2 regions of the Shewanella sp. SM21 genome follow, and region 1 is predicted to be linked to the other one. Evidence: predicted binding sites of a transcription regulator. Region 1 holds the regulator's gene; the other holds the start of a gene.

What was found. The regulator LexA, encoded in region 1, represses DNA repair genes until DNA is damaged. The targets are predictions, from matches to a motif close to TACTGTATNNNNATACAGTA.
Region 2: L5L94_RS12420 (DNA topoisomerase III) is a predicted target of LexA. The motif match lies at 1,583-1,602, and genes of this name have one in related genera.

The regions. Positions count from the first base shown of each region.
Region 1 covers NZ_JAKKRL010000005.1:87,238-93,519, forward strand. Annotated here, with positions in the region: gene plsB (glycerol-3-phosphate 1-O-acyltransferase PlsB) at 1-1,718, opposite strand, end outside; gene lexA (transcriptional repressor LexA) at 1,879-2,499, shown strand; gene L5L94_RS08070 (cell division inhibitor SulA) at 2,496-3,008, shown strand; gene coxB (cytochrome c oxidase subunit II) at 3,412-4,947, shown strand; gene ctaD (cytochrome c oxidase subunit I) at 4,957-6,282, shown strand, end outside.
Region 2 covers NZ_JAKKRL010000008.1:106,034-112,315, forward strand. Annotated here, with positions in the region: gene L5L94_RS12420 (DNA topoisomerase III) at 1-1,570, opposite strand, end outside; gene L5L94_RS12425 (hypothetical protein) at 1,737-2,024, shown strand; gene L5L94_RS12430 (alanine/glycine:cation symporter family protein) at 2,292-3,770, shown strand; gene purF (amidophosphoribosyltransferase) at 3,897-5,411, opposite strand; gene L5L94_RS12440 (CvpA family protein) at 5,469-5,957, opposite strand; gene L5L94_RS12445 (SPOR domain-containing protein) at 6,073-6,282, opposite strand, start outside.

The DNA.
Region 1 (6,282 bases):
CCTTCGGCAACAGATGTATAAGAAGTGTAAGGCACTTTTTTGAGTAGGGTCAGATACAAATCAAGCTGACGCTCCAGCAGACTACGTTCTAAGGCGTTTTGATCTGTCGCCAGTAAAACTAAGCTAGTCAAAGTCACAGAACTCGCGGCTGCGGCATCATTGATACGCGTCATCACCCGATTAGCCAGCACGTTTACCGCTGGCGTTAACCAACTTGGTTTCTGCTCGGGATCATCGGCCAACTCAGTACGCCAGTTTGGCGCGCGCTCATTTAAGAAGTTTTGCAGAGTAATCGGCTCGCCAAAGTTCACATAACCTTGGCCGAAATTACCAAGTTTGCGAATCGCACCAAACACCTGCCACACAGATTCTTTTTTCTTTTTCTTACCACTTAACTCTTTATGATACGTCGCCACTTCCATCACATGGTCATAGCCTAAATACACAGGCACTAGCGTGACTGGACGCTCGATACCGCGCAGCACACTGTTCATCGTCATGGCGATCATGCCAGTTTTCGGCGCCAACAGACGGCCAGTACGTGAACGGCCACCTTCGGAGAAGTATTCCACCGAATAACCTTTAGCAAACAGCTGATCTAAATACTCACGAAATACTGCGGTGTACAGCTTATTGCCATTAAAACTACGGCGGATAAAGAAGGCACCACCGCGACGGAACATAGGTCCCGCGGGCCAGAAATTGAGGTTAATGCCGGCAGCAATGTGCGGCGGAACCATGCCTTGATAATACAAAATATACGATAACAGCAGGTAATCCATGTGGCTGCGATGGCAAGGCACATAAACAATCTCGTGGCCATCGTGGTGTAACTGCCGAACTTGCTCGGCGCCTTTAATGTTGATCCCGCTGTAAAGCTTGTTCCACAGCCAAGTTAAAAAACGCTCGGCAATACGCACTAAACTGTCTGAGTAATCGGCAGCGATTTCATCGAGATACTCAATAGCCGTCTCGCGCGCTTGGGTCTCAGAAATCTTTTTACTGGCGGCTTCTTCTTGAATCGCTTTGCGCAGCGACTCAGATTTGAGTAACGAATGAAACAGTGCTTGGCGGTTTGGCAGCACAGGCCCTGTCATTACCTTACGTTGACGACGGAAATGCACGCGCGCAACCCGTGCTAACTTATGGGCAATCCCCATGTCGGTGCCATGTTCGTCAGCCATGTAACGCAGGGATACGGCATTCGAAAACTGCACGAAGTTATGTCGACCTAAGAACAGAATCATCAAGCACTTGCGCAACCAAGTCGGGTTTTCCCGCTCAAATACGGCCGCCTTCATAGTGTCGTCTTCTTTCCCTGGCGTGCGACCCCAATACAAGCTCACGGGCACCAGTTGAATATCCAATTCAGGACGTTCCTTATGCACGGCTAACAAACGCATAAAGCATTCGAGGAAAGGCTCATTACCAGCACGTTCGCCAAACAGTGGCTTACGTCCTTGAAGACAGACAACCCGAGGCGCAGTCACACCATTAGCCACTAGAGGCTCATAAGGGCTTGGTAAGCCTAACTTAGCCGTTATTTCGCTCAAAGCAGCGATGTCACTGAGGGATTCTGTTTTCATCACATAAACAAGGGGTCTGGAAGCATCCAGATTCAGATCGGCAAAGGGATCCTGAGGCACCACAATAGTGTGCACTAAGTGTTTTTGGATCCAACGTAATGATTTCAACCAAAGAGAGTCGTGTTTAGGCATTATTCTTATGCAATTAAGTGCGTTTACTAGCCCGATAGAATACCAGACTATGGGCAATATTCGCTAATTCTCTCCAACATAGCTAAAAAGTGGTTAATACTTGCGCTGCAAATAATACTGTATATACTAACAGTAACTGTATAGAAAAACAGGAAACACCATGAGACCTTTGACGCCACGCCAAGCTGAAATTTTAGAGCTAATTAAACGAAATATTGCCGATACTGGCATGCCACCCACTCGGGCAGAAATCGCAACCCGTTTAGGTTTTAAGAGCGCCAATGCGGCTGAAGAACATCTTAAAGCGTTGGCAAAAAAGGGCTGCATTGAGATCATGCCAGGCACATCTCGAGGCATTCGTCTGCCTGCGGAAATCGAAGATTTGACTGAAACAGGTTTACCGCTCATCGGCCAAGTGGCCGCGGGTGAACCTATCCTCGCCCAAGAACATGTTGAACAGTACTACCAAGTCGACCCAAGCATGTTTCATCCCGCCGCCGATTTTTTACTGCGAGTAAAGGGCGACAGCATGAAAAATATCGGTATTCTCGAAGGTGATTTGCTGGCAGTTCATAAAGTAGAACAAGCTAGAAATGGTCAAGTGGTTGTCGCTAGAGTCGATGACGATGTCACTGTTAAACGTTTCGAAAAAAAAGGTAATGTAGTCTATCTACATGCCGAAAATGAAGATTACTCCCCGATTAAAGTGGATTTAGGCTTCCAAAGTTTAACAATTGAAGGACTCGCCGTCGGTGTGATCCGTAATGGAGATTGGCTATGAATAAACTACTTGGCAATGCCCCCCGCCATCCGGGCTTGTGGCTCGATGAAGTCCGTGATGCCGACTATGACTGGCACCATGCGCCTATCGCCTGTATGCCAACTAAGACTCAAGGTCGCCAAGAATTAATTCATCTGAGTGCACAACTCGCTCAGTTAAGCCAACAGGGCCGTTGGTTAGTGCTCATCAACCCACCAAGTATTGGCTACAAGCAAATGCTCGCCAGTGCAGGTGTGCGTATGGATAGAGTTTTGCTGGTACATGCTAAAGATGAAGTCGAAACCCTGTGGGCGATGGAAAAAGCCCTGACAAGTGGTACGTCCAGTGCAGTCATTACTTGGACTCAATCATTAGATGCGCGGGATAATCGACGCCTACAAATCGTGGCTAAAAGTGCCCGAGCTATGGGCATAGTGCTTGAAGACGTAAACAGTCACTTACATGCAGACGTACGTATTGAGCAAGGCAATCTCTTCGGTCAGCAATCTTTTTTTAGCGCTGTACACTAAATATTCATTTAATTTTTTACCTTGAAAGCCGCCTCACCTATGAATGTGAGGCTTTTTTTTGGCAATTTTTCAGATAATTAGATAAATAAGTGATCTTGATCAATATTTAAACAGCAAGTATGGTTGGTTAAGTCGGTGATGATATATCACCTTCCGTGGTCAATGAATCGAGTATTTATCGAACTCGAAGCGCCACTAAAAATAGAGAACAGATTTATTTCAGCAGTATGTGCCAGCGTGGCTAATTACCAGCAGTAACAATACTTGATTAAAAGTAACAGCCGCCAACGCACGTTGAAGTCAAAAAAGCTTTTTTGGGAACTGAAGAGTTTGCATAGAGTTGAGACTTACTGTGTTGCTCTTCTTTGTAGTTGCTATTCGCAATTGGCAGAGGAGAAGTCTTGTGAAGCAATTGTTGTATTGTTTACTCGTGGTGCTTTTCGCACCACCGTTGACCGCCGCAGACATGCGGTTCAACATGACCCCTGGCGTGACCGAGATCAGTGGCAAGGTTTATCACTTGCACATGACCATCTTGTATATCTGCTGCGCAATAGGCCTAGTGGTCTTTGGCGTCATGATTTACGCCATGATCAACCACAGAAAATCCAAAGGCGCTGTCGCGTCCCACTTTCACGAAAGCACTAAAGTTGAAATCGCTTGGACGATTCTGCCATTTATCATTTTGATCTTAATGGCGATTCCAGCGACAAAAACTTTAATCGCAATGGAAGATCCCAGTAACGCCGATCTCACCGTAAAAGTGACGGGGTCCCAATGGAAATGGCATTACAGCTATTTCGATCAAGATATTGATTTTTATAGCATACTGACAACACCCAGAGCACAAATCGAAGGCACCGAAACCAAGGGTGAAAACTATCTATTGGAAGTCGATAAACCGCTCGTTCTACCGATAAACCGCAAAATCCGCTTTCTGATGACTTCAGAGGATGTCATCCATTCTTGGTGGGTACCCGCCTTTGCCATTAAGAAAGATGCCAACCCTGGATTTATCAATGAGGCCTGGACTCGCATCGACAAACCCGGCATTTATCGTGGTCAATGCGCCGAACTCTGCGGTAAAGACCATGGTTTTATGCCTATCGTAGTACAAGCCTTACCCGAAGCCGAGTTTGAGGCTTGGGTCACAGAGCAAAAACAAGCCGCAGGTGCTGCGGCTGAAGCCGCTCAAGCCGCTTTATCACAAACCCTAAGTAAAGAAGAGTTGATGACTCTAGGCGAACAAGTTTACCTCGGGCACTGCGCAGCCTGCCACCAGCCCAATGGCGAAGGATTGCAAGGCGTATTTCCGCCCCTTAAAGGTAGCCCGATTGCAACGGGACCGCTCAGCGGCCACCTTGAAATTGTGCTCAACGGTAAAACGGGTACAGCCATGCAAGCGTTTAGTAAACAATTGACTGCACAAGAAATCGCGGCAGTGACTACCTACGAGCGTAATGCTTGGGGCAATAATACTGGCGATGCAGTGCAAGCCAAAGACGTCAACGAGTACATGAACGGCAATTCTGCACAAACATCCGCCGCGGTACCAAGCAGTACAACCCCGACACCCGCTCCTGCAAAAGACGTCTCAGCTGCAGTCGATCCCGCAAGCCTCCCCACACTCAGCCATGACGCCCTCATGGCCGAAGGTGAAACTGTCTACGCGACCTTCTGTGCTGCCTGCCATCAAGTGACAGGTGCAGGAATACCACCCGCCTTCCCCGCGCTAGTGGGTAGTGCTATCGCCATTGGACCAGTCGCCAATCACATCGATATTGTGATGCACGGCAAAACGGGCACGGCTATGCAGGCATTTGGCAAACAGCTTAGCCCACAGCAACTTGCAGCAGTCATTACCTATGAACGCAATGCTTGGGGTAACAATACCGGCGATACAGTGCAACCTGCTGATATCGCAAGTCATGGACAGTAGGGGATAATGATGAGCACTACGACTCAAGATCAAACCGCAGCCCATGATGACCATCATCATGGTGCGCCAAAGGGCATCATGCGCTGGCTGCTAACCACCAACCATAAAGACATAGGTACTTTGTATTTATGGTTCAGCTTCATTATGTTCTTAACCGGTGGCGCTATGGCCATGGTGATCCGCGCTGAACTCTTTCAACCTGGATTACAATTGGTCGAGCCCAACTTTTTCAACCAAATGACAACTGTTCATGGGTTGATCATGGTATTCGGCGCGGTAATGCCGGCCTTTACAGGGCTAGCTAACTGGCTGATCCCGATGATGATAGGGGCGCCAGATATGGCGCTGCCACGGATGAATAACTGGAGTTTTTGGATACTCCCCTTCGCCTTTACTATTCTTCTCAGTTCGCTGTTTATGGAAGGTGGCGGACCTAACTTTGGTTGGACCTTCTACGCACCACTATCAACAACTTATAGCCCAGATAGCACGGCGCTCTTTGTATTTTCTATTCACATCATGGGGATAAGTTCGATCATGGGCGCGATCAACGTGATTGTGACCATAGTGAATTTACGCGCGCCAGGCATGACATGGATGAAGTTACCATTGTTTGTCTGGACTTGGCTTATCACGGCATTCCTACTGATCGCAGTTATGCCCGTACTCGCGGGCGCAGTGACTATGGTGCTGACCGATAAGTTTTTCGGCACGAGTTTCTTCGATGCGGCGGGCGGCGGCGATCCTGTGATGTTCCAGCATATTTTCTGGTTCTTCGGCCACCCTGAAGTTTACATCATGATCTTGCCGTCCTTTGGCATCATCTCTGCCATAGTCCCAGCCTTCAGTCGTAAACCCTTATTTGGCTATGCATCCATGGTTTATGCTACGGCTAGTATTGCAATTCTGTCGTTCCTCGTGTGGGCGCACCATATGTTCACCACAGGTATGCCAGTGTTTGCCGAGCTGTTTTTCATGTATTGCACTATGTTGATTGCAGTGCCAACTGGGGTGAAAGTGTTTAACTGGGTTGCCACTATGTGGCGCGGCTCACTCAGTTTCGAAGCGCCCATGCTGTTTGCTGTAGCCTTTATCATACTCTTCACTATTGGCGGTTTTTCGGGATTAATGCTCGCCATTACACCCGCCGACTTCCAGTACCACGATACTTATTTTGTTGTGGCACATTTCCATTATGTGCTCGTGACTGGTGCGATTTTCTCCATCATGGCAGCGGCCTATTACTGGCTACCTAAGTGGACGGGACACATGTACAACGAACGACTGGGACAATGGCATTTCTGGTGCTCGGTGATTTCAGTCAATGTGCTATTT
Region 2 (6,282 bases), on a different contig from region 1:
CCGTCATAGCACCGAGTAAAGTGGCATCGTTAAAGGCCTTTGGTGGTTGAGTATTTTTCTCCAACAATTCGCCTCGAGTACAATGCAAAGCCTGTCCCAATTTCAAAGGCGGTAATTGGCCGATAAACTCGTCATTCTCCTCATCGTCCTTACCTGTGCTTTCTTCCGTCGACTTGTTGCCACTCGCCTTACTGCCATTTGGCTCTTGGCGGGCAAAGAGTTGCTTCCAGCCGAGGGAATTATCCTGACGCGCCTTGGTATTAAATAAGCCACCCTCGATTGTCACTTGCACTGTGGTTTCACTGTAACAATAAGCCGGATAAAACTGTGCTAAGTACTGGCGAGCAACATGAAGATATAACTGCCTCTCACGCTGACTCAAGCTAGATAAGTTAGCTGTCTTCTCTGTGGGGACGATTGCGTGATGGGCGTCCACTTTTTTATCATCCCATGCTTTAGATTTAAGACGGGGATCGGGTGCATCAGCACCTTGCAATAACTCAGCTGCACCGTCACTTATCGCCTTAAGTACCGAAGGCGCAAGGTTATGTTGCTCAACGGGTAAATAACGACTGTCGGAGCGTGGGTAAGTAATGAGTTTATGACGTTCATACAAACTTTGGCAGGTATCGAGCACATCCTTAGCACTCATGCCAAACCGTTTCGCCGCATCAATTTGCAACGCGGATAAGCTGTAGGGCAATGGTGGATTCTGTTTCTTGTCCTTAGCCACTAATTGAGTGACTAAGGCGGGTTTATCACTGATGCGACTCACCACATTTTGCGCTAACCCTCTCACTAACACTCGTCCTTCTTCATCCATATAGGGCTGACAAGCTTCGCTAGGTTGCCACTTGGCGCTGAAGGTTTCTTGCTTCTCGGTCGCCAAATGCGCCAGTACTTCATAAAAAGGTTTAGATTGAAAGTGGGCAATCTCTTCATCACGGCGCACCACTAGCCCAAGCAATGGCGTTTGTACTCGGCCGACGGATAACACGCCTTGATAACCGACCTTTTTACCTTGGATGGTGTACGCACGCGTCATATTCATGCCATAGAGCCAATCGGCACGACTGCGGGCTAAGGCCGATGTGGATAAAGGAATAAACTCGCGATTACTGCGTAGCTGCGTTAGAGCCCGTTTTACAGCTTGTGGGTTTAAGTCACTGATCAGTAAACGCTGGGTTTGATGTAGCTTGTCCCCCGTCACGCCAAGATAGGCAATCACTTCATCCACGAGTAACTGCCCTTCACGGTCGGGATCGCCCGCGTTAACCAGCGTGTTGGCTTGTTTGACTAATCGTTTAAGCACTGTGAGTTGGCTGCGGGTTGCGGCCTTAGGTTTTAGTTGCCACTTGTCTGGCACTATTGGCAAATGCTCGAATTTCCAAGACTTAAATTCGGGATTATAGGCATCAGGTTCTGCTTGCTCGAGCAAGTGACCAACGCACCAAGACACACAATCGCCATTGGCGGCTTCGATAAATCCATCGCCTTTTTTATGGGGTTTAGGCAATACATCGGCAATGGCCCGCCCTAGGCTAGGTTTTTCTGCGATATAGAGAATCATACAAACACCAAGCACTGGATATAATTACAGTATAATTTAGCCCAAACGCCAGTTGAGTGCAAATTTCTGTAGTAAACCGAGCTTAAATGTAAAAGCTTAAGTGTAAATTCAATTGCGAATGATTCTCAACAAGGCATAAGATACACTAAATAACTAAGGAGTGACTATGGGACAGTTTGCAATAAATGCGCGACAGGCTATGACAATAACTCCAGCATTAATATTAAGATTCAATCAGTTATTGATATTCCATAGCTTAATGTTACTCGCAATAAGCATGCTCACCAGTACCTGGCTGGGACAAATGAAAATCATCGATATGCCGTTAGCATGGGGATTCATTCTCGTCATTCCTATTGCTGTGAGTTTATCTCTATTACTCAGCCATCAAATCACGCGCCATAGCTTAAGCAGCTTATTCGGCGTGTGGATGCTACTTTGGGTAATGGGATAACTGACATTCATAATAAATCACTACCGTATTTCGAGTTAACTCGCCCCTCCGCTCTATTTACCCATGCTAAAACTCAATTTCAAAACACATTGGTTTCAAATATTTAACACTTTAACTATGAAGCTCCCTAAAAAATAGTTATGTTGAGTATCTTGGATATTTACAAAAAATGTCTTAATCAAAAGTGAATGTCCTAACTCAACATCTGTTGAATAACCGTAAACCTAAAAACTCTGCTAAAACAACACAATAAAGGAATCGGAGTCTATGAATGAGATTGTCAACGCGATCAATAGTGTAATTTGGAGCCCTGCACTTATTTTTCTTTGCCTAGGTGTAGGGCTCTATTTCTCCCTTCGCACTCGATTTTTACAGCTGCGCCATCTGCCAGAAATGATACGCCTGATGTTTGATGGTAAGAGTACTGATGCGGGAGTGTCGTCTTTTCAAGCACTCGCGATGACATTAGCGGGTCGAGTCGGTACAGGTAACATTGCAGGGGTTGCCACAGCAATCACCTTTGGTGGTCCTGGCGCTTTATTTTGGATGTGGATGGTTGCCTTTCTCGGTGCCAGCTCCGCCTTCGTTGAATCTACCTTAGGTCAAGTCTATAAAGAAAAAATCAATGGCGAGTATCGTGGTGGGCCTGCTTTTTATATTGAAAAAGGCTTAGGCATGAAATGGTATGCATGGGTATTTGCAATAGCGACCATATTTGCCTGCGGGATCCTGCTGCCGGGCGTACAAGCTAACTCGATTGGTTCAAGTTTAAAAACCGCTTTCAACATAGATCCTAATGTGACTGCAGCCATACTGGCTATGCTTCTTGGTTTTATCATTTTTGGCGGTGTAAAACGTATCGCTCACTTTGCCAGTGCCGTCGTCCCCTTTATGGCACTGGGTTACATCATAGTGGCTTGTGTCATCATAGCGCTAAATATTGGCCAGCTACCGGGTATTTTATGGTTAATTATCAAAAGTGCCTTTGGCTTTGATGCGGGTTTTGGTGCCATTTTAGGCTTAGCCATCATGTGGGGGGTAAAGCGGGGTATTTACTCCAACGAAGCGGGTCAAGGTACAGCGCCACATGCCTCATCTGCAGCGGCGGTAAGCCATCCAGCCAAACAAGGGTTAGTTCAAGCTTTTTCTGTGTATATCGACACCTTATTCGTTTGCTCTGCAACAGGTTTCATGCTGCTCATTACAGGACTGTATAATGTTCAGGGCCCAGACGGTGCGGCGCTTTATACCGGCATTGCCGGAGTCGCTGCAGGACCAGGCTATGTACAAACGGCAATGGAAAGTATGATGCCAGGATTTGGCAATATCTTTGTGGCTATCGCACTGTTCTTCTTCGCCTTTACTACCATAGTGGCTTATTACTACATTGCTGAGACCAACATTGCCTATATTAACCGTAAAGTAAATCATCCTTGGTTCATGGTCGTTCTCAAAGTCGTGATCATTGGCTCAACCGTATACGGCACAGTTAAAACGGCTGATATGGCTTGGGGAATGGGTGACATTGGTGTCGGACTTATGGCATGGCTCAATATTATTGCCATTATTCTATTAAGGAAAACCGCATTCACTTGCCTTAAAGATTATGAATCACAACAAGCACTCGGCATAGAGCCACTTTTTGACCCGGTAAAACTGGGGATTAAAAATGCGGATTACTGGGTTGAACGCAAACACGCTGAAGAAAATGTAATGACTGAAACAGCGCAACGTATAAATACGTAGACGTTACCACTATGCTCCGTTAAGCAAATATAAGCCATTAAAAAGCCAGTGATTTCTCACTGGCTTTTTTGTATCGTTTAGAACAAAAAGGACACAAACTTTACGATACTGAATGACCCACAATCCTTATGGGTGACAGACGTTATGCAGCTCTAAGTTAGTGCCGATATCTTTATTTCGATCGGCTTTGGCATCGTCATTACGCAGTTGCGTCAAGTGATCTAAATACGCTTGGTCAACGTCGTTCGTGATGTAGTGACCATCAAATACAGACGTTTCGAAACGTTTAATCGCAGGATTTTCCATTCTTACCGCTTCAATTAAATCGGGTAAGTCTTGGAAAATAATGCCATCAGCACCAATTAACTTGGCGATTTCATCGGCATCACGACCGTGGGCAATAAGCTCATTCGACGTTGGCATGTCAATACCGTACACGTTCGGGAAACGAATTTCCGGTGCGGCAGAGGCAAAGTACACTTTCTTAGCACCTGCTTCACGGGCCATTTCGATGATTTGCTCAGAGGTCGTACCGCGAACGATAGAGTCGTCCACCAACAGGACATTTTTGCCTTTGAACTCAGTGTTAATGGCATTCAACTTACGACGCACTGACTTCTTACGCTCCTGTTGACCAGGCATGATGAAGGTACGGCCAATATAACGGTTTTTCACAAAACCTTGGCGGTACGGTAAATCCATGCAACGGGCAATTTCCAGCGCGATATCGCAAGAGGTTTCAGGAATAGGAATAACCACGTCGATATCGTGATCGTACCATTCCTTCTTAATCTTCTCGCCAAGCTTAGCGCCCATGTTGACGCGACTTGCATATACAGACACTTTGTCGATCGTCGAATCTGGACGGGCAAAATAGACGAATTCGAAGATACAAGGTGCATAGCTAGGCTCGGCTGCACATTGACGGGTATACAGCTGACCGTCAATTGAAACATAAATCGCTTCACCCGGTGCTACATCACGCATCACTTCAAAGCCAACGGCATCAAGTGCCACACTTTCAGAAGCCACCATGTATTCAGTGCCAGTGGCAGTTTCGTGCTTACCTAATACCAAAGGACGAATACCAAATGGGTCACGGAACGCGACTAAGCCTTGACCAATAATCATGGCAACAACCGCGTAGGCGCCACGAGCTTGTTGGTGTACGTTAGCGACCGCATCGAACACTTCTTCCGACGTCAGGGTCAAACTCGTGGTTTTTTGCAGTTCGTCGGCCAACAGGTTTAACAAGACTTCAGAATCCGAAGTGGTGTTCACGTGGCGACGTTTTTTGATCAGCCCTTCGGCTAATTCGACTGTGTTGGTTAAGTTACCGTTATGGGCTAATGAGATCCCAAATGGCGAGTTAACATAGAAAGGCTGCGCTTCAGATGCGCTTGAACTGCCCGCAGTTGGATAACGCACATGGCCAATACCAGCATTACCTTGTAGGCGTTGCATATGTTTGACTTCAAAAACGTCTTTAACCAAACCATTGGCTTTACGTAGTCTGAAAGCACCACGATCAATGGTCACAATACCTGCCGCATCCTGACCTCTGTGCTGCAACACTGTCAGTGCATCATAAATGGTCTGATTAACCGATGATTGGCCAACTATTCCGACGATACCACACATGGGTAAGCTTCCTCATTGTAAGATGTTCTATCACTTAGGATTATTTTATTTTCTTTCTTATAGTTTGGGTACAAAGCTGGAGGTATTTTCCAAATAGTCAAAAAACCATTGAATAACAACGCCAAATTCGGGTACTAGCACAGAATCTTTCCACCATTGGGAGTTGGGAGAGCCTGTAAAAGCATCCATGAAAAACAACAAGGCGCTCACAATAAGCGCGCCTCGAATAGCACCGAAGCACAAGCCCAAAAGCCTGTCAGTGCCAGATAATCCGGTTTTGACAACAAGTTGTCCGAGAATATAGTTAACTAAGGCACCGAGTACCAAAGTGGTAATAAAGAGGATGGCAATAGAAACGCCATTACGCAGCATCTCATCGTTCATTTGTGTTAAGTGAACGGCAAGATCTTGGTAAAATTGGCTGGCAACAAAGAAAGCCGCAAACCATACCACTAAGGACATGGCTTCTTTGGCAAATCCACGGATCAGACTGATGAGAGTCGATAATCCGATGACGAATATGATAGCGTAATCAATCCAAACCATTGAGATGGCTTTCCGACATGGGCTTTAAGACGGCGCGATTCTACCAGAGACTGAAACGATTCTCACCCCTAGTGAGGTAAATAAATCATTTTCAGTCTCGTGTGTTGTATCACCATTAAGATTCTAAGGGATTAAAAGGAACAATCCAGCCCTTGAGACGTGTAAGGTTTTCCACCTCAACCTGTACTTTCTTCAGCTTTGCCTCAGACACATCGGGTCCGACAAACACTTTAGTTAATACGCCATCTTTAGGGTTTTCAGGAATAGTGTACGCTTTAAAACCACTCTTACGCAGCTGTGCAACCAAGGCTTTAACATTCGTTGC